2 regions of the Caballeronia sp. M1242 genome follow, and region 1 is predicted to be linked to the other one. Evidence: predicted binding sites of a transcription regulator. Region 1 holds the regulator's gene; the other holds the start of a gene.
What was found. The regulator FliA, encoded in region 1, starts transcription of late flagellar genes. The targets are predictions, from matches to a motif close to CTAAAGTTTNNNNNNNNNNNGCCGNTA.

Region 1 (9,644 bases):
GCCGCGGACCTGCAACTCGCGCTCTCTGAACTGCGCAACAAGCACATCGTGCTGATCGACACCATCGGCATGAGCCAGCGCGATCGCATGGTGTCCGACCAGATTTCGATGCTCTGCGGCGCGGGTCATCCGGTGCAGCGCCTGTTGCTGCTCAACGCGACGAGCCACGGCGACACGCTCAACGAAGTGGTGCAGGCCTACAAGAGCGCGGCCGACCAGCCGCCGCTCGCGGGCTGCATCCTGACCAAGCTCGACGAAGCGACCAATCTCGGCGGCGTGCTCGATACCGTCATCCGCTACAAGCTGCCGGTGCATTACGTCTCGACCGGGCAGAAGGTGCCGGAGAACCTGTACGTCGCGACCAAGCGTTTTCTGATCAAGAGCGCGTTCTGCATTCCGCGCGAAGGCTCGCCCTTCGTGCCGCAGGACGACGAGGTGCCGGCACTGCTCTCCGCATTGTCCGCGCGCGCCACCACCGAACTGCATGAGGTCCGCTTTGGATAAGTTCGTGCTCGACCAGGCCGAAGGTCTGAGAAGGCTCCTCACGCGTGGCGGTACGCGCGTGGTCGCGGTGGCGGGCGGGCCGGCGGGCATCGGCTGCACGTCGGCGGTCGTGAATCTGGGCGCGGCGCTGTCCGTGCATGGCAAGGACGTGCTCGTGATCGACGAGCGGGCGAACGCGGCATCCGCTGCGCGCCTCGCCGGAACGTCGGGCGCAGGAGCGCTCGCCGCGGTGATGTCCGGCCGCGAAGCGCTTCAGGACGCGGTGACGCGCACGCCGTTCGGCTTCTCGCTGCTCGCCGCGCCACGCGACGAACGCATCAGCCACGACGCCGCGCAGTGCCGCGCGCTGCTCGACGGTCAGGCGGACATCGTTCTGATCGACGCGCAGCTCGATCGATACGGCGCGCTCTCGTCGCTCGCGGCGCAGGCGCATGACTTTCTCATCGTGACGCGGGTGGCCGCGTCCGCGATCACCGAGGCGTACGCGTGCATCAAGCGTCTGCACTACGCCCATGCGATCGGCCAGTTCCGCGTGCTCGTGAATCACGTGCAGAACCCGGCCGACGCGGCGGTCGCGTTCGCCAACCTGTCGGGCGTCGCGAGCCGGTATCTGGCCGTGTCGCTCGTGCAGGCAGGGTATGTGTCCGAGGATGCGCGCGTCACTCGGGCGAAGGAGCTCTCGCGCTGCGTGGTGGAAGCGTTCCCGGCGACAGCCGCGGCGCGCGACTACCGGCAGATCGCGGCGGAGCTTCTGCATTGGCCGATGCGGCCCGCGCCGTCTGAGCGCGAGACGCAGGTCCGGAATGACGCGCGGTTTTCGGTTGGCGAGGCTGACAAGGGCGGACGGGAGACGGGGCGCATGGCGTCGATGTTTTCCAGTCATGCATTGACCAGTACGGCGTCGATGTGATCAAGATTAAGGTGACTCAGATGTACAACGCCCAAGGCAAACTCTCTCAGTCGGACGTCCTGACTAAATATGCGCCGCTCGTTCGTCGGCTCGGACTTCAGCTCGTCGCCAAAATGCCGGCGAGCGTCGATCTCGACGACCTGATTCAGGCCGGCATGATCGGTCTTCTGGATGCGGCGAGCCGCTACAAGGAAGATCAGGGCGCGCAGTTCGAAACCTACGCGAGCCAGCGCATTCGCGGCGCCATGCTCGACGAGCTGCGTGCGAACGACTGGCTGCCGCGCAGCATGCGCAAGACGTCGCGCGAAGTGGAATCGGCGGTGCACAAGGTCGAGCAGAACCTCGGCCGCGCCGCGAGCGAAGTGGAAATCGCCGAGCACATGAAGATGCCGCTCGACGAATATCAGTCGATGCTGCAAGACCTGCACGGCAGCCAGCTGATCTACTACGAAGACTTCGATCGCTCCGCCGACGACGAGCCGTTCCTCGACCGTTATTGCGTCGATCGTTCGGACCCGCTGTCCGCGCTGCTCGACGACAGCCTGCGCGGCGCGTTGATCGAAGCCATCGACAAGCTGCCGGAACGCGAAAAGCTGCTGATGAGCCTCTACTACGAACGCGGCCTGAACCTGCGCGAAATCGGCGCGGTGATGGAAGTGAGCGAATCGCGCGTGTGTCAGCTGCACAGCCAGGCGGTCGCCCGTTTGCGCGCGAAGCTGCGCGAGCAGTCGTGGACGAGCGTCGAGGCGTAATGCGCTAGCCGGCTTCGAAGTCTCGCGCTTCGGCGAACACCGTTTTGCCGATGCCGAGACTTTTCGCGCGATACATCGCGCGGTCGGCGGCGCGCAGCACGGCGTGGATGTCGGCGTGGCGAGCGTCGGCGGCGCTCGACAGCATGCACGCGCCGATGCTCGCCGAGACCGAAACCGGCCGGCCATCCACCGACGTGATCGAAGCGAGCGCCGTGTGAATGCCCTCGGTGATCGCGAGGACGGCCGTGCGGCTCTGCGCCTGAAGCGCGAGCACCACGAACTCGTCGCCGCCCAGGCGCGCCACGGTGTCGCTATTAGACATGCGGCGGGCGAGCACGTTGGCGAACTGCTGCAATAGCAGGTCGCCGACTGCGTGACCGTAGGTATCGTTGACTTCCTTGAAGCCGTCGAGGTCGATCAGAAGCAGAACGGTGTCCTGCGTGGCGTCGGACATCGTGCGATTGACGATGTGTTCCAGCGCGTAGCGGTTCGCGAGACCCGTGAGCGGATCGGTCGATGCCTGACGCGCGAGATCGCGATTGGCGTTGCCGAGACGATCGACGAGCACGGTCAGATACACCGATGCCGCCAGCACGCTCAACGCGAGCCCGAGCGAGGCGGACAGGTTAGCGTTCCACCACGGCTGCCAGAGCGCGAGCGCGCCGATCACGGTCATCGCGGTGGCGCAGGAAACGGCGAGCGTGCGCTTGCCGTAACGGCAGCCCGAGCCGATCAGAAACCAGAAGACCACCCACAAGAGCGGCAGCGCGGTTTCGCCGCCTGCGGCGAGCGCGGCGCCGACGAGCGCCTGATCGGCGATGGTCGTGACCACGAGCCGCTTCTTCGATGGCGACGCCATCCGGCTGACGATCAGCAGCGTGACCGCGCCGTACACCACATAGAGCCCGACGATTTGCGCGACCAGCGACGCATCGCGCGAAGGGTTAAGCCACGCGTAGCAAGTATAGGCAAGCAGCACCGCGGCGCCGAGCACGACGCGCAGCGTGGCTTGCTCGCGTTCGGGATGCCGAAGCGCCGCCCATGCAAACGCATGAGGCCAGCGTGGCGGGTGGTGGGCCTGCTGCATGTGAACCCCTCGATTTTTTCTTGTTCGTTCGGCGCGTTTGTCATGGGCGCGGTCGGCCGTAGGGTTAACGGCAAAGCGTTGCGTTGCTTGAGCTTCGTGGGGATGACGACGAAGCGACAGATGTGAGACTTGCCGCGCCCGGCTGGGATCGAACCAGCAAACCTTTGTCTTTCACTATGCCGTTGTAGAGCCTGCAATCAAGGGCCTTCGTGTACGCCGAGCAGCGGTGAATCAGCATGGCCGATGCAGCCGGTGGCTGAAACGAAACGAGCCAATTGGGCGAAGGTATTGATCGGGCGCGTCCGAGTTGCTTGGAGCCCACGCGGAAGCCAGCGCCGTGGAGCCTAACCGAAACCTCGTGTGTGGTGCGCAGCGGCGCGAGCGGATTGCGCAACTCATGCGCGAGCATGGCAAGGAATTCGTCCATGCCGTCATCCACGAGGCTTCACCACCCAGTTCGTCGGAAGCGGCACAGCCGTTATTTCGACGCGGCGATTCTTTGAGGCATGAACTGACGGCCAAGGAGCCTTGTTATGCCACGCAAACGTTAGAAAGAAACAACGAGCGAATCGGGCGAAGGACTGAGCCCCGACCCCGAGTTGATCCAGCGACTGGTGGCCGCAACGCTTGACCGCGCGAATGAGAGAGCAACTGGCCGCGCAAATGAAGACGATTTCCGAGCGCGCGCTAGGCGGCGAGCAGACGCGCACCTCGGCTACGAGACGGGCTACGCGAAGACGGCGCGCACCTCGACAGCACGAGCCACGAGCGCTTCACGACAGACGACGACTTTCTCGACATCGAGATTCCGCGCGACCGCGAAGGGAACTTCCATCCGGTGCTCATTGCAAAGGGCGAGCCACGCTTTGGCGGCTTCGACGGCAAGATCATCGCCACGTAGCGCGGGAGATCCGCGATTTCCTGCTGGCGATGCACGGCATCGAAGTAACTGCGGACTTCGTCAGCACGGTAACCGGCAGGGCGATCGACGAGGTGCGCGACGGTCAACAGAGACCGCCCGAGCCGATGTATCCCGTGGGCGTTCCTCGCGCTGCGGGACAAGATCCGCGACGAAGGCGTAGTCCGCAACAAGGCGATCTACGTAGCGCTGGGCGTGGGCCGCGACGGCCCGCGTGGCGGGCCGAGGCTCTGGGTGAAACAAACCGAAAGCGCGAAGTTCTGGCCACGCGCGGTCAATGACCTGAAGCCGCGCGGTGTGCAGAACATCGTGCATGATCCACGACGCCTTCGCGCCCGGCTGCCTACCCCGCCACAGCTTCGGTGGCCGCGACGTGTGCCGCCCACATGCCATGCAGCGCGTCTTCCAGATGCTTCGCGAAGCGGGGAGCGTCGCACAGCGGCGAAGCGACGAGTTGCGCGCGCAGGCCGCTGCGGAGCGCTTGCAGTTGCGACGCATCGGCGGCGAACTGCGTGGCTTTGGCGACATAGTCGTCTTCGCTTTGTGCGATCCAGTTGGACAGACCGGCCGCATGCAGCATGCTTTCGCCGATGTGCGACAGAAACCGCTCGCCGCGCAGGCACAGGACAGGCACGCCCATGAACAGGCCGTCCGCCGTCGTCGTGCGGCCCGGATACGAGAACGGGCTCAACGCGATGTCCACCCGACGATACGCGGCCAGATACTCGGCACGCGGCGAACGGTCCTCCAGGATCAGACGCGATGCATCGACGCCGTGTGCAGCGAAACGCGCGACGATCGACTCGCGGGCGTGATCCAGATCGAGATTCTGCGCCTTGATGAACAGACGCGAATGCGCGACGGCATGCAGCACGCGCGACCACAGCGTCACTGTCTGATCCGAAATCTTGGCGAGCTTGCCGAAATAGCCGAACGTCACATGTCCGTTGTCGAGCATCGGCAGGTGGCCCGCGTCCGACTGCTCGGCAGGCGGCGTGAAGCACAAATAGCTGTCAGGCATCCGCCACGCGCGCTCGGTGAAGTGGTGAGCCTCGCTCTCCGGCAACACGTAACGGTCGCCGAGCATGTAGTCGATCGCGCGCACACCCGTACTTGCGAAGTAACCGGGCCAGCTGACCTGCACGGGCGCGGGCTTGCGCGCAAACACGGGCAGGCGGTTGAACTGCGTATGACCCGATGCATCGATCAGCACGTCGATGCGATCGTCGCGGATGCGCGCGGCGGCGGCATCGTCCGTCATACCGGCGAGGCTCGTCCACGTCGCAAAGTGCGGCCGGCTGCGCAGCGTCAGCGCATCTTCGACATCGCGCGTCGCATACGCGTGCAACTCCACTCGCGCTGCATCGACATGATTCACGACGCTTTCGAGCAGGTAGCCGACGGCGTGCTCCTTCAGATCGCCCGACACAATGCCGACGCGCAACGCTCGGCCCGTCGCCGGCGTCGCTTCGACGAGCCAGTCACGGTACGGCGTCACGCCCTGCGTGATGGCTTCGTCGAAACCTTTGGCTTCCTCCAGGTACGCGGCGGGCGTCACTTCGCTGTAGTAATTCGACGCGAACAACCGGTTGCTGCGCGGCGCCGGCAACTCCGGACGCAACGCAATGGCCGTGCTGTACGACTCGATGGCGGCATCCAGTTCGTCGAGCTCCATCATTGTCGTGGCAAGGCTGTTATAGGCTTGCGCGTGATCAGGTTTCAGCGACACGACCTTGACGAACGAATCGACAGCGCCGCTCAGGTCGTGCATCGCGCGCTGCGCAATCCCGAGGTTGTTGTACGCGTCGATATAGTCGGGCTGCTGCGCGATCGCCTGGCGGAAGCACTCGACGGCAGCAGCGGGCCGGTTGTCCGCCTGCATGACGTTGCCGAGGTTGTAATAGAACCCGGCCGCCGGTCGAACCGCGATGGCGGCCATGATCAGCTCGGAGGCTGTCGCGTATTGGCCGAAGGCGTGAGCAACGAGGCCCAGCAGATGCAGCGCTTCGGGGTGGTTCGGATCTGTCGCGAGGATCTCGCGATACAGCGTCTCCGCTTCGTCGAGCCGATCGGCCTGATGGCATTCGACGGCGCGCGCGAGCAGCGCTTCGACAGCGGGATTCGTCGTCGCGGGCTTCGCGGCAGCGGCCACATTGGCTTCCGGCGTCCGCCGACGGGCCGCCGCGCGCGCGTGCATCTTTTCGTTCGCCAGTGCCGCGTCGGCGCGAAAGCGCGGAGACGCATAGAGTCCCGCAGTCGGCTGTTTGACCAGCTCGTCGAGGTTGTCACGCAATGGCTGCAATTCGACCATGCCGAGCGTGTCTATGCCATGCGTGTACAAGCGAGTCAGTTGCGCTTTTGCGCGCATCAACGCTTCCGCGGACATCTGACCCGCAGCCGCCTCGCCGCGCACCATCACTTCCCATTCGTAGTAGCCCGCAACGAGAATGGGACTCGCGACACCCGAATTCTGCGTACCGTGCCGGCGGAAACAGCTCAGATAGCCGCCCAGCAGCACGAGCGGTCCCTTTTCCGCGAGGTTCAGATACATGCTGACGTCGTTGAGGAACGTGATGTCCCAGTCGCGGTACAACATGACCGTCGACATGTCGACGGCATCGCGCACCATCATGATGTTGCTAGGCTCGCCGATGAAGTTGTTCGCCAGCGCGACCATGTGCTCGACGAGTGCCGGACGTTGGACCAACGCAATCTGGCCGGCCGGAACGAGGGGCGGCGGCGTGTGCAGGACGTTGTCGTCGGCGTCGATCAAGACGCGCTCATGAACGGCGATGGCCGAACCGGGATGCCGGCGCAGCGCGTCGACCAACGCTTCCACGGAGCGCGGCATGAGCAGGTCGTCGTCGTAAAGCCACTTGATGTACTCGCCGCGCGCCTGTTCGAACAGCAGAAACGAATTGCGACGCGCGTCCCCGCTGGCATGATGGAAATAGCGAATGCGCGGATCGTCGAAGCTCTCGACGATGGGGCGCAAGCGACCGTCCGCCGTGTCGTCGCCGACCAGGATTTCGATGTCCGCGAAGCTCTGTGCCTGCGCGCTCGCGATTGCCTTCGCAAGATAGTCCGGCTTGAACGCGGGAATGAGGATGCTGACGGTGGTCATGGAAAAGCGGGTCCTGTTCGAGAAAGAGGGCGCACATCGGCAGCCTGAAGTTGCATGGCCGCGCCCGGGCATTCATGGCACGACGGCTTGCATACAGAATAGCGAGCAGTCATTCGACGCCATCCACGGAACAGCGAGGCGTTTTCGTCCTTATTCGCAACTGATGTCGCGCCCGATGTCGCGCTGAATTTCGCTTGCTCATCCTCGCGCGCCCGCGCGAGCGAACCATCCCTTGAAATAGCAGCGTTTGGCCCGCTTGATCAATCGATCGGATTGCCATGGCCGACGCTATTCTCGTTTCATTGGACGTGCGCCCATTGCGCATTCCGCTCATTCGCGTCTGCCATGCAAACACTCGTTCCGGTCACTCAGCCCTACCTGCCTCCCCTCGAGGAGTTTCTTCCGTATCTGCAGCAAATCTGGGACAGCAAGCAGGTGACCAATGGCGGCCCCTTTCACACGCAGCTCGAAGCGGCGCTTTGCGAATACCTGGGTGTCGAGTATCTGTCGCTGTTCTCAAACGGCACCCTCGCGCTCATCACCGCGTTGCAGGCGATGAAAGTGACGGGCGAAGTCATCACGACGCCGTTCAGCTTTGTCGCGACGACGCACGCGTTGCACTGGAACGGCATCAAGCCCGTCTTCGCCGACATCGACCCCGTGACGATGAACCTCGATCCGCGCAAGATCGAAGCGGCCATTACGCCGCAAACCACGGCTATCCTGCCCGTTCACGTCTACGGCAACCCGTGCGACGTGGAAGAGATCGAACGGATCGCCGACACGTATGGCCTGCGCGTGCTCTACGACGCGGCTCATGCGTTCGGCGTGCGCCGCTCGGGCGAGTCCGTGCTGAAGTTCGGCGACATGTCGGTGCTCAGTTTTCACGGCACGAAGATCTTCAACACGTTCGAAGGCGGCGCGATCATCTGCCACGACGCCAAGACGAAGCGCCACATCGACCATCTGAAGAACTTCGGTTTCGCCGATGAAGTCACCGTCGTAAAACCCGGCATCAACGCGAAAATGAACGAACTGCAGGCGGCCTTCGGGCTCTTGCAGTTGCAGCATATGGACAGGATTTCTGTCGCGCGCGCGCGGATTGCGGCGCGCTACGAGGCGGCGCTCTCAGGCGTGAAGGGACTGCTGCTGCCTGTCGCGCCCATCGACAGCACGCGCAACCATTCGTACTTCCCGGTGCGCGTGACGGCAGACTTCCCCATCACGCGCGACGCGCTTTACGATGCGCTGCGTGCGGAAGACATCCTCGCCCGGCGGTATTTCTATCCCCTCATCAGCGAGTTTCCGAGCTACCGCGGACTGCCGTCGGCGGGATCGGCGAATCTGCCCGTGGCGACGGCTATCTCCCGCGAAGTGCTGTGCCTGCCCATCTTCCCGGCACTCGACAGCGACACGCAGGACAGGATCATCGAACTGGTGTTGGCGGCAGCGACGGTGCGTGATCGCGCCAGCGAACTGGCGCACGCGTAAGCGGCCATAGCGTTAGCGCGCTGCCGTTGCACAGGGTCCGTGCGCCATTTATCAAGGTATCTTCTATGTCAAATGTGCTGTCCATGCCCGACGTCTACCTGAATTCGATCGTAGTCGTTCAGGGCGAGCGAATCGAGCAAAACGACGCTTCGACGTTGGGCATTGCCGATGCGAATTACGAGCGCATCGTGCGAAAAACAGGCGTGCACAGCCGGCCTGTCGCAGGTCCCGATCAATATACGAGCGACCTCGCATTCGCGGCCGCGCAACAGCTGCTCGCAGCGAGTCCCGCGACAGGCGTCAGCGCGTTGATCGTCTGCACGCAAACGCCCGATCATCTGATTCCGGGCGTGTCCTCGCGCGTCCACGGTATGGCAAAGCTGGCAAACGATTGCCTCGTCATGGACATCAACCAGGGCTGCTCCGGCTTCGTGCTGGGAACACAGACGGTCGTTGCGTTGCAGCGGTCGTTCCCGACAGAGAAGAGCGCGGTGCTCATCAACGCCGATACGTACTCGCGTCTGCTTCGGCGCGACGACATCACGACACGCGTGCTGTTCGGCGATGCCGCGACGGCATGCGAATTCTCGACGCGTCCGCAAGGATTGCGCTTCTTGTACTGCCGCACCTTCGCAGACGGCTCGGGATACGATGCGTTCGTCGCTCAGGGGTCCGCTATTCGACCGAGCGAGCACGCGCCCGGCATCTACATGGATGGCACAGCGATCTTCAATTTCGCACTGCGCGAAGTCCCGAAAGCGGTCGAAACGGCGTTGAGCGATACCGGGTTGAGCATCAGTCAGATCAGGAAGTTCGTGTTCCATCAGGCGAACGACTTCGTGACATCGCAGTTGGCC
Region 2 (9,644 bases), on a different replicon from region 1:
GCAAGCTGCGACACGGCTGTCCGCCGGCATGCGCAGCGCGGTGACGGGCGCGGTTTCAGACCGTGCCCCAAGTCGTTCCCGTTTCGCGCTCACCCGGCGCGTCCGACATCCCGCAGGGCATCGCCTCGTCCCATGCGTCGCTCGACCGCACGCGTGGCTTTTCTCATTACGGGTTCTCATTCGATGCAGGCAACACCTTTCGACGGCGCGTCGCACGCCGCCGGCCGCGCCCTTACGCGCGGCGATTACAAGACGCTCGCGCTCGCCGCGCTCGGCGGCGCGCTCGAGTTCTACGACTTCATCATCTTCGTGTTTTTCGCGCCGGTCATCGGCCAGCTGTTTTTCCCGGCGTCCATTCCTGATTGGCTGCGCCAATTGCAGACTTTCGGCATCTTTGCCGCCGGGTATCTGGCGCGGCCGCTCGGCGGTATCGTGATGGCGCATTTCGGCGATCTGCTCGGACGCAAGCGCATGTTCACGCTTTCCGTCCTGCTGATGTCGGTCCCGACGCTCCTGATGGGCCTCTTGCCCACATACGCGTCCCTCGGGCTGATGGCGCCCGTTCTGCTGCTGGTTTTTCGCGTGATGCAGGGCGCGGCGGTCGGCGGCGAAGTGCCGGGCGCGTGGGTATTCGTCTCGGAACACGTGCCGACCCGTCATATCGGCTATGCGTGCGGCACGCTCACGGCCGGCCTGACCGCGGGGATTCTGCTCGGCTCGCTGATCGCGACGGCCATCAACAAGACGTTTTCTCCTGCCGATGTCGCGAGCTTCGCGTGGCGTCTGCCGTTCCTGCTCGGCGGGTTGTTCGGGCTCTGCTCGGTCTATCTGCGCCGCTGGCTGCATGAAACGCCGGTGTTCGCCGAACTCCAGAAGCGCAAGTCGCTGGCGGCTGAACTTCCGCTGAAGGCCGTTTTGCGCGACCACGGCCGCGCCGTCATCGTGTCGATGCTGCTGACGTGGATGCTCTCGGCCGCCATCGTCGTCGTGATCCTGATGACGCCCACGCTGCTCCAGAAGCAGTTCCACATTGCGCCGGCCACGGTGCTGATCGCGAACTGCGCCGCGACGCTGTGTCTCACGGTCGGCTGCGTGCTCGCGGGCGCGATTGCCGGCCGCATCGGCGCGGGCAAGACGCTTTTCGTCGGCGCGTTCCTGCTGGCGGGCTCGTACTACGCGCTGTTCCAGCAAGTCGCGGTCGATGCCTCGACGCTGCTGCCGTGGTACGCGCTCACGGGCTTCACGGTCGGCGTGATCGGCGCCATTCCGTTCGTGATGGTCAAGTCGTTCCCGCCCGCCGTGCGCTTTTCGGGCATCTCGTTCTCGTACAACGTCGCGTATGCGGTGTTCGGCGGACTCACGCCGATCGTCGTTTCGCTGATGATGAAATCGAGCCCGGCCGCGCCCGCGCTCTACGTCGGCGCGCTGTGCGTGGTCGGCGCGGTGACCGCGCTCTTCATCAAGGAAGCACGCTGAGGCCGCGAGCCGTTTCATCGTGACGGCAAGACAATGGCGCACGCCTCGGCGGTGCGCCATTTTCATTTCAGGCGAGGCCGAAACATCCCGAGCGCCACGCGCCTACGATGAACGGCATGAACTCGAACCTGTCTTCCCGCCAGTTGTGCGTCGTGGCCGCGACGAGCGTCGGCTTCGTCGTCTCGCAGCTCGATGTGTCGATCGTGAACGTCGCGCTCGCGAGCATCGCACATGATCTCGGCGCGAGCGTCGCGAGCCTGCAATGGACCGTGGACGCCTACGCGCTCGCATTCGCCGCGCTGATGCTTCTGGCCGGCTCGCTCGGCGACCGGCTCGGCGCGCGGCGGCTGTTCGTCGGTGGTCTCGCGGTCTTCGCGTTCGCTTCGCTCGCCTGCGCCTTTTCGCGCGATGCCGCGCAGTTGATCGCCGCCCGCGCGATCCAAGGCGTCGGCGCGGCAGCGATGCTGCCGAATTCGCTCGCGCTGCTGAACGCCGCGTGTGGGCATGATCGGCGCGTGCGGGCGCGCGCGGTCGGCTTATGGACGGCGGCGGGCGCGGTCTCTATCGCGGCAGGCCCGATTGTCGGTGGAGCGCTGATCGCAACGTTCGGCTGGCGCAGCATCTTCTGGGTCAATCTGCCGATCTGCGCGGCGGGCGTCGCGGCGACGCTCGCATGTGTGGACGAGTCGCCGTCGCACGGGCGCGGCGACGGCATCGACCTGAGCGGCCATGCGCTCGCCATCGTCGCGCTCACGGCGCTGGTCGGCGCGGTAATCGAAGCGCGGCCGCTCGGGCTGTCGCATCCGCTCGTGACCGGGGCATTCGCGATTGCGGTGACGGCGACGGCCGCGTTCATCGCAGTCGAGAGAAGAAGCCCCGCGCCGATGCTCCCGCTCGCGCTCTTCGGCGAGCGCACCTTCAGCGCCGCGGTGCTGTTCGGCATCGCCGTGAACTTCACCTACTATGGAAGCGTGTTCGTGCTGAGCCTGTATTTGCAACGCGTGCTCGGCCAGACGCCGTTGCAGACCGGCCTCGCGTTTTTGCCGCTCACGGGCGGCTTCCTGCTGTCGAATCTCGCGAGCGGTCCGGTGGTGGCGCGCTTCGGCTCGCGCGGCCCGATGATCGCAGGCGCCTTGCTCGACGCGGCGGGTTTCGCGTCGCTCGCATTTGTCGATGCCCACACGCCGACAGTCGCTCTGCTGCTTCCGTTTCTGCTGATTCCGTCGGGCATGGGCGTGGCCGTTCCCGCGATGACCACGGCGCTCCTCGGCACCGTCGGCCAGCGACGCGCGGGAACGGCCTCGGCCGTGCTGAACACCGCGCGGCAGGCTGCCGGCGCAATGGGCGTGGCCGCGTTCGGCGCGTTGGCGGGCCACGCGGGAGGCACGGCGGCATCGGCGCAAATCGTCGATGCGGTGCGCTGGTCGGCGGCTGCGTCGGTGGCGATGCTGGCGTGCGCGGCGCTCATCGCGCGTGGCGTGCGCGGCGGCACGGCGGCGGACGGCAATGAAGCCGCGAACCGGTTGCGACGCGCGGTGAAATAGCGCGTGGGCATCGGCGGGAACACAGGTTGCGAACCGGCTCAAGTCACTTCAAGGAGAACCCGCATCATGTCCAGCCAGCCACACGCCCCGGAAGAAACCGTCGAACCGGATCCGGACAAGTTGCTCGATCCGGATGCGGCGCCGAATCCCGACGATCCCGACATGCCGGACGGCCCCGATTCGGCGATGCCGCTCGTCCCGGCCGATCCAAAGAACGGCGAGCCGCGCATGTAGCGGCTCCTCCTTCGTGTCCGCATGACGAATGCCCGCGCGCCCTTCGGGGCTGCGCGGGCATTGTCGGATAGAAACACGCTAGAGGCTTGTCGTCTGAACCTCGCCGGTTTCCAGCGCGCGTTCGATCAACGCGTCCTGCTGCGCCTTGCGCACGGCGTCCGCGACGAACGTATCCGGCGCTTCCACTTCCGCCCTGATCGTGCCGATGATGCCATCGGCCTGGACGATGACGAGCGATTCCGCCGAGTCCGCCCGGCTGATGATGACGCGCTGCGGTCCGCCGCCTTCCGCGATGCTCGCGCAAAACTGCATGCGCTCGCCGCCGATCACGTGTTCGAATGTCTGAATCATGGCTGCCTTCTGCGTTGGTTGGACAAAAGCTGACGCAGGCACCGGCGCGCGCGTATGGCAGCGCGCGCCGCTCCCCTCCTGTTGATTGATTCGCGCGGCAGCAGCAGGTTCCACATCACCCGTCAGCGACGCTCGCCGTGCGCCCGATGGAGTATGCGCGCGGTGGCGTCGTCTGCGGGGAAAAAGGCTTCGATTGCGAGCTCGGAAAGCGTGATATCGACCGGCGTGCCGAACACCGTCGTCGTGCTGATGAGCGACAGCACGCCGAACTCCGTGCGCAAGCGCAGCGGCACGACGACAGAATCGGTTGCGCCGCGTTCGACGCGTCCCGCGTGCGGCGGCGCGGGATACGCTTCGAGTTCGTCGAGCAGCGCGGCGAGCGTCGGGTCGCCTGACACGTCTATCTGCCGATGCAGCCGCGCGAGCAGATGCGCGCGCCACTCGTGCCAGTTCTCGATCACGCTCGCGAGCCCGAGCGGATGCAGCGCGAGGCGCAGCACGTTGACCGGCGGCGCAAGCAACGACGCATCCGCCGACGCGACGAGCGGTTGCAGCGCGGCGTTGGCGGCAATCATCGTCCAGTGACGATCCACCGCGAGCGCGGGATACGGCTCGTGGCCCTTGAGCACGAGCTCGACTGCACGCCGCGCGGGTTCAAGATCGGGGTCCGCGAATGCCCGCTCCTTGTACAGCGGCGCATAGCCCGCTGCGAGAAAGAGCGCGTTGCGCTCGCGCAAAGGCACGTCCAGTTGCTCGGCGAGCCGGATCAACATATCGCGGCTCGGCACGGAGCGTCCGGATTCGATGAAGCTCAAGTGGCGCGTCGAAACGTCCGCTATACAGGCAAGCTCGAGCTGACTCATGCGCCTGCGTTGACGCCATTCGCGCAGCAACATGCCGACCGTGGCAGGCGTGATGCCCGGCGCGCGCGACTTCGCTTCTGTGAGTGTCGTGTCCATGCGCCGATGTTAGACGAAGCGCATGGCAGCAATCCATTACCTTGCGCGTAAAGCACGCGCGTAAGTTTTACCTTGGGCGAGGCCGCGTCGAAATGTTTGCGGGCGCCACCCTAAATGTCGGCGTGTACTGCGCCGTTAAAAAGCCCAGCATCATGCAGACAATGCATTGCGAGCCGTGCGTGTTTCGCTAACGAGCGCGCACGGCTCGCAACGCCCGGACATTTGCGGAGAAATCATGTTTGTCGTTATCGGATGGGTAGTCGTCATCGGCTCCGTGATCGGGAGCTTCATGGGGGTCGGCGGTCACCTGGCAGCCCTCGTTCAGCCTTTTGAATTGCTGTGTATTTTCGGCGCGGCCATCGGGGCTTTCGTCGTATCGAACCCCACGTCCACGCTCAAGAAAACCTTGCAGGCGCTGCCGAAGGTATTCAAAGGCGGCGGGTACACCAAAGAGAAATACCTGTCGCTGATCGCGTTGCTGTACGAACTCCTGCAAAAGGCCCGTAAGGAAGGAATGATGGCGCTCGAAGCAGACGTCGACGCGCCGGAGTCCAGCCCGGTCTTCCAGAAGTACGAACACGTGATGGCGGATCATCACCTGCTCGACTTCATCGTCGATTACCTGCGCATGATGTCGGCGGGCAACGTGAACGCGCTCGAATTGCAGGACCTGATGGACGAAGAACTGGAGACGCATCACACGGAAAGCGCGGTGGCCGCGAACGCCATTCAGAAGATGGCCGATGGCTTGCCGGCATTCGGCATCGTCGCCGCGGTGATGGGCGTGGTGCATACGATGGGCTCGGTGGGCGCCGCGCCCGCCGTGCTCGGCGAGATGATCGCGGGCGCGCTGGTCGGCACGTTCCTCGGCATCTTGCTCGCATACGGCTTCATCGGCCCGCTCGCGGACCTGCTCAACGCGAAGGGCGCGGCAGAAGCCAAGCCGTTCCAGTGCGTGAAGTCCGTGCTGCTCGCATCGATGAACGGCTACGCGCCGACGGTCGCTGTCGAATTCGGCCGCAAGGTGCTCTTCACGGCGGACCGTCCGAGCTTCAAGGAACTGGACGACGCCGTGCGCGCCACCAAGTCGCCGAAGTCGGCCTGACCCGCGCCTGCGTAGACACAAGGAGCATCGTTCATGGCTGAAAGACCGTCACGCGACCCGTTGCAATCCGTGCTCGCGCCCACTGTCGTCGTGCGTCGCAAGAAGAAGGGCGGCGGCCACGGCGGCCATCATGGCGGCGCGTGGAAGATCGCCTACGCGGACTTCGTGACCGCAATGATGGCGTTCTTCCTCTTAATGTGGCTGCTCGGCTCGACGTCGAAGTACGACAAGGAAGGCATCGAGCAATACTTCAATACGCCGCTCTCGGCGCTGTTCGGCAACGAAGGCGGCGCCTCCGCGCATACGAGCGTCGTCAACGGCGGCGGCAAGGATCTGTCGAGCTCGCGTCCCGGCGAAGCCAACAAGAGCCAGACGCAGCCCGTGCCGCCTTCGGTCGCGCGCGCGGCCGTCGCTGTCGACGACATGCAGCGTCTGCAACAGTTGAAGCAAAAGCTGACCGCGCTGATCGAGAACACGCCGGCATTGCGCGCGTTCAAGGATCAGATCCGCATTGCGATCACGAGCGAAGGCTTGCGCATCGAGATCGTCGATTCACTCAAGCGGCCGATGTTCGCATCGGGCAGCTCGAAGCTCGAAAGCTATGTGACGACGATTCTGTCGAACATCGGCGCATCGCTCAACGACGTGGACAATCGCGTGTCGATTGCAGGCCATACGGATGCCGTGCCCTACTCCGGCAATCAGAAAGGCTATTCGAACTGGGAACTGTCGAGCGAGCGCGCGAACGCGGCGCGGCGTGCGCTGGTCGCGGGCGGCATGAACGAAGGCAAGGTGCTGCAGGTGCGCGGTCTCTCCGACGTCCTGCCGCTCAACAAGGACGTCATCGACGAGCCGACGAACCGGCGTATCAGCATTCTCGTGCTGAACAAGGCGGCTGAACTCGCGTTCTTCCGCGATGGCGGACGCACGACGGTCGATCAGGCTCTCCCTGCCGACGCCGCGATTCCCGCTGCCGTCGCGGCGAAATCGAATACGCCGGTCGCTGTCGTCAAGTAAGCCGTAAGTGGTTCGCGTGAGCCTCGCGCTTACGCGAACCACTCCGTCGCGGTCTGCACGACGAGCCAGATGTTCGCGGCGCTGATCACGACGAAAAGCAACCACGCGATAACCTTCGTATGCGACGCGTTCGCGAAGCTGCCCATGAGCGCGCGATCGCTCGTCATGCGAATCAGCGGATACAGCGCGAACGGCAATTGCAGGCTCAGCACGACCTGGCTCGCGACGAGCAGCTTGCCGACCGCGCCGTTGCCGAGCATATAGACACCGATCAGCGCAGGCACGAGCGCGAGCGCCCGCGTGATGAAGCGGCGCTGATAACACGGAATCTTCAGGCGCAGAAAGCCTTCCATGATGACCTGCCCTGCAATGGTCCCCGTGAAGGTGGAGCTTTGCCCCGAAGCGAAGAGCGTCACCGCGAACAGAATCGCCGCAAGCCCGCTCCCGACGATGGGCGCGAGCAGCTTGTATGCGTCCTCGATCTCGGTCACTTGCGTGTGACCTGTCGCATGAAACGCGGAAGCCGCGAGAATCAGGATCGCGGCGTTGATCAGGAGCGCAAGCATCAATGACGCGATAGTGTCGAGCCGCGAAAGCCTGATCGATGAAGCAAGGTCTTTCGGCTCGCGAGTGACCACGCGTGTCTGCACGATGGACGAATGCAGATACAGGTTATGCGGCATCACGGTCGCGCCCAGAATGCCGATGGCGAGATAAAGCGGCTCGCGCTCGGACAGCACGTTGAACGACGGCACGAGTCCCGCCGCGACGGACGGCCAGTGCGGTTTGACGAGCGCCAACTCCACGATGTATCCCACGCCGATGGTCGCGATGAGCCCGAGCATGATCGCTTCGAGGTCGCGGAAGTTCTTTCAGCCCCAGCACGATCAGCGTATCGAATGCCGTGAGAATCACGCCCCACATCAGCGAACAGCCGAAGAGCAGATGAAACGCGAGCGCGCCGCCGAGCACTTCGGCGAGATCGCACGCGATAATCGACAACTCCGCGAGCATCCATTGCGCATTGGCGACAGGCTTCGCGTAGCGCTCGCGCGATAACTGCGCGAGATCGCGACCGGTGACGATGCCGAGGCGCATCGACAGGCATTGCAGCACCATCGCCGCGATGCTCGACAACACGACGACGAACAGCAGGCTATAGCCGTAGCGCGAGCCTGCTTCGATGTCGGTTGCCCAATTGCCCGGGTCCATGTAGCCGATCGAGATCAGCAGCCCTGGCCCCGCGAATTGCAACAGCTTCTTCCAGAGCGGCGTGCCCGGCGCAACGATGACGGAGCCTTTGACTTCGGACGGGCAGAACGGAGCGGTAGCGGTAGTCGGCAGCTTGAACGGCAATTGATCGTATCCGGTTGGATGAAAAGGCGAGGCGTCGAGCGCTTCGCCGGATGGGCGGGCCTCGCGCGCAGGCGAGTCTATCACTGGCCGCGCCATCTTTCAGGCAGCCGACACCCGCGCGCCGCTGACGAAAACGCCATGTGCTCGCCAGCATCTCGCCACGGTACGACGAATAGAATTCAGCCGTGTCGAAAGCGGTCTTCTCTGCTTTCGCTCCTCATTCCCGACCGCATGCCGCGATCGCTTTTCACCCGTAACAGGAGTTCGCCATGAAACTCGTCATGCGTATCGTCGCCGCCGCGCTCATCGCCTCGCCCGTCGCCGCGATGGCCCAGCAAGGCCTCACGCGCGATCAGGTCAAGCAGGACCTTCAGCAACTGGAGCAGGCCGGCTATCGGCCGGCGGCACGCGAGGCGTTCTATCCCAATGACATCGAGGCCGCGGAAGCGCGCGTGCATGGAGGCACGGCGTATGGCGCATCGCCGGAAGGCACGTCGGCCTCGGGCGGTGCGTTGTCGAATACGCCTTCGCAGCAGATGCCGCAATAGTCCGCGCATTCGTTCACTGCATTGCCTCGCAGCGTTCGATAAAACCGCCGCAAACAGGCGAAATCTTGCTAACGCTCGTGCTTACAATGGACCGGTCCGCGGCGGCTCTGCCGTGGACGCGCATTGGATTGCGTCCGTCCATCATCTGCATGAGGAGTTCGCCATGAAGCCAGTCACGCGCATTGCCATCGTTGTGTTCGCACTCTCGCCGCTTGCCGCCGCCGCGCAGTCGAGCAGTCTGACGCGGCAGCAAGTCCGCGACGACCTGATCCGAGCCGAGCGGGCCGGATACTTTCCGGGCGTCGACGACCAACGATATCCCGGCAGCTTCCTCGACCGACGCGAGGGCATCTATACCGGCGCAAGCGTGTATCGCTCCGCGACTCCGCAATCCTCATCCAACGACACCAACGTCAACGTGAACTGATGCCCTCATGGAGCGACCGCCTCGCGCGGTTGCTCCGCTATCAAAAACGTCCGAACGTTCGCGCGTAATGAATCGAATATGACGACAGCGCCATTTTCGCGTCATTATCTCGTTGGTGCCCACGCACTACCATAGCGGCACTGAACGCAAAGCGATCGCCTCTTCATGAAACGCCGCGCGCTGACAAGCACGACCCCGGCGCCCTTCTCCCGCACTCTCTAACGACTCAATGTGGATCGTCAACGTTGCGCTGAAGCGCCCCTATACGTTCATCGTCATGGCCATCATGATCGTGCTGGCCACGCCGTTCGCCCTCTTGACGACGCCGGTAGACGTGCTGCCCGAGATCGACATTCCCGTGGTCAGCATCATCTGGACGTACACGGGCTTGTCCTCGCAGGACATCGCCAATCGCATCACGTCCGTCAACGAGCGCAGTCTCACGACGACGGTCAATAACATCGAGCACATCGAGTCGCAATCGCTTCCGGGCATCGCCATCATCAAGCTGTTCCTGCAGCCGACCGCCAACATTCAGACGGCGATTGCGCAGACGGTCGCCGTCGAACAGGCGCAGCTCAAGCAGATGCCGCCGGGCGCGACGCCGCCGCTCGTCATCAGTTATTC

Region 2: a site for FliA is predicted at 4,676-4,702, ahead of motA (flagellar motor stator protein MotA). Genes of this name have one in related genera too.

What each region holds. Positions count from the first base shown of each region.
Region 1 covers NZ_CP071129.1:2,775,463-2,785,106, reverse strand. Annotated here, with positions in the region: gene flhF (flagellar biosynthesis protein FlhF) at 1-504, shown strand, start outside; gene JYK05_RS13020 (MinD/ParA family protein) at 497-1,414, shown strand; gene JYK05_RS13015 (RNA polymerase sigma factor FliA) at 1,435-2,166, shown strand; gene JYK05_RS13010 (diguanylate cyclase) at 2,171-3,253, opposite strand; partial or broken gene JYK05_RS26670 (histidine kinase dimerization/phospho-acceptor domain-containing protein) at 3,591-3,677, opposite strand; gene JYK05_RS26665 (hypothetical protein) at 4,053-4,154, shown strand; partial or broken gene JYK05_RS26660 (transposase) at 4,284-4,421, shown strand; gene JYK05_RS13000 (tetratricopeptide repeat protein) at 4,516-6,369, opposite strand; partial or broken gene JYK05_RS26315 (glycosyltransferase family 2 protein) at 6,967-7,296, opposite strand; gene JYK05_RS12995 (DegT/DnrJ/EryC1/StrS aminotransferase family protein) at 7,642-8,787, shown strand; gene JYK05_RS12990 (3-oxoacyl-ACP synthase III family protein) at 8,853-9,644, shown strand, end outside.
Region 2 covers NZ_CP071130.1:576,876-586,519, reverse strand. Annotated here, with positions in the region: gene JYK05_RS16155 (MFS transporter) at 184-1,476, shown strand; gene JYK05_RS16150 (MFS transporter) at 1,584-3,020, shown strand; gene JYK05_RS16145 (hypothetical protein) at 3,087-3,254, shown strand; gene JYK05_RS16140 (hypothetical protein) at 3,333-3,605, opposite strand; gene JYK05_RS16135 (helix-turn-helix domain-containing protein) at 3,728-4,564, opposite strand; gene motA (flagellar motor stator protein MotA) at 4,800-5,669, shown strand; gene motB (flagellar motor protein MotB) at 5,703-6,686, shown strand; partial or broken gene JYK05_RS16120 (Nramp family divalent metal transporter) at 6,716-8,042, opposite strand; gene JYK05_RS16115 (DUF4148 domain-containing protein) at 8,312-8,590, shown strand; gene JYK05_RS16110 (DUF4148 domain-containing protein) at 8,754-9,017, shown strand; gene JYK05_RS16105 (efflux RND transporter permease subunit) at 9,247-9,644, shown strand, end outside.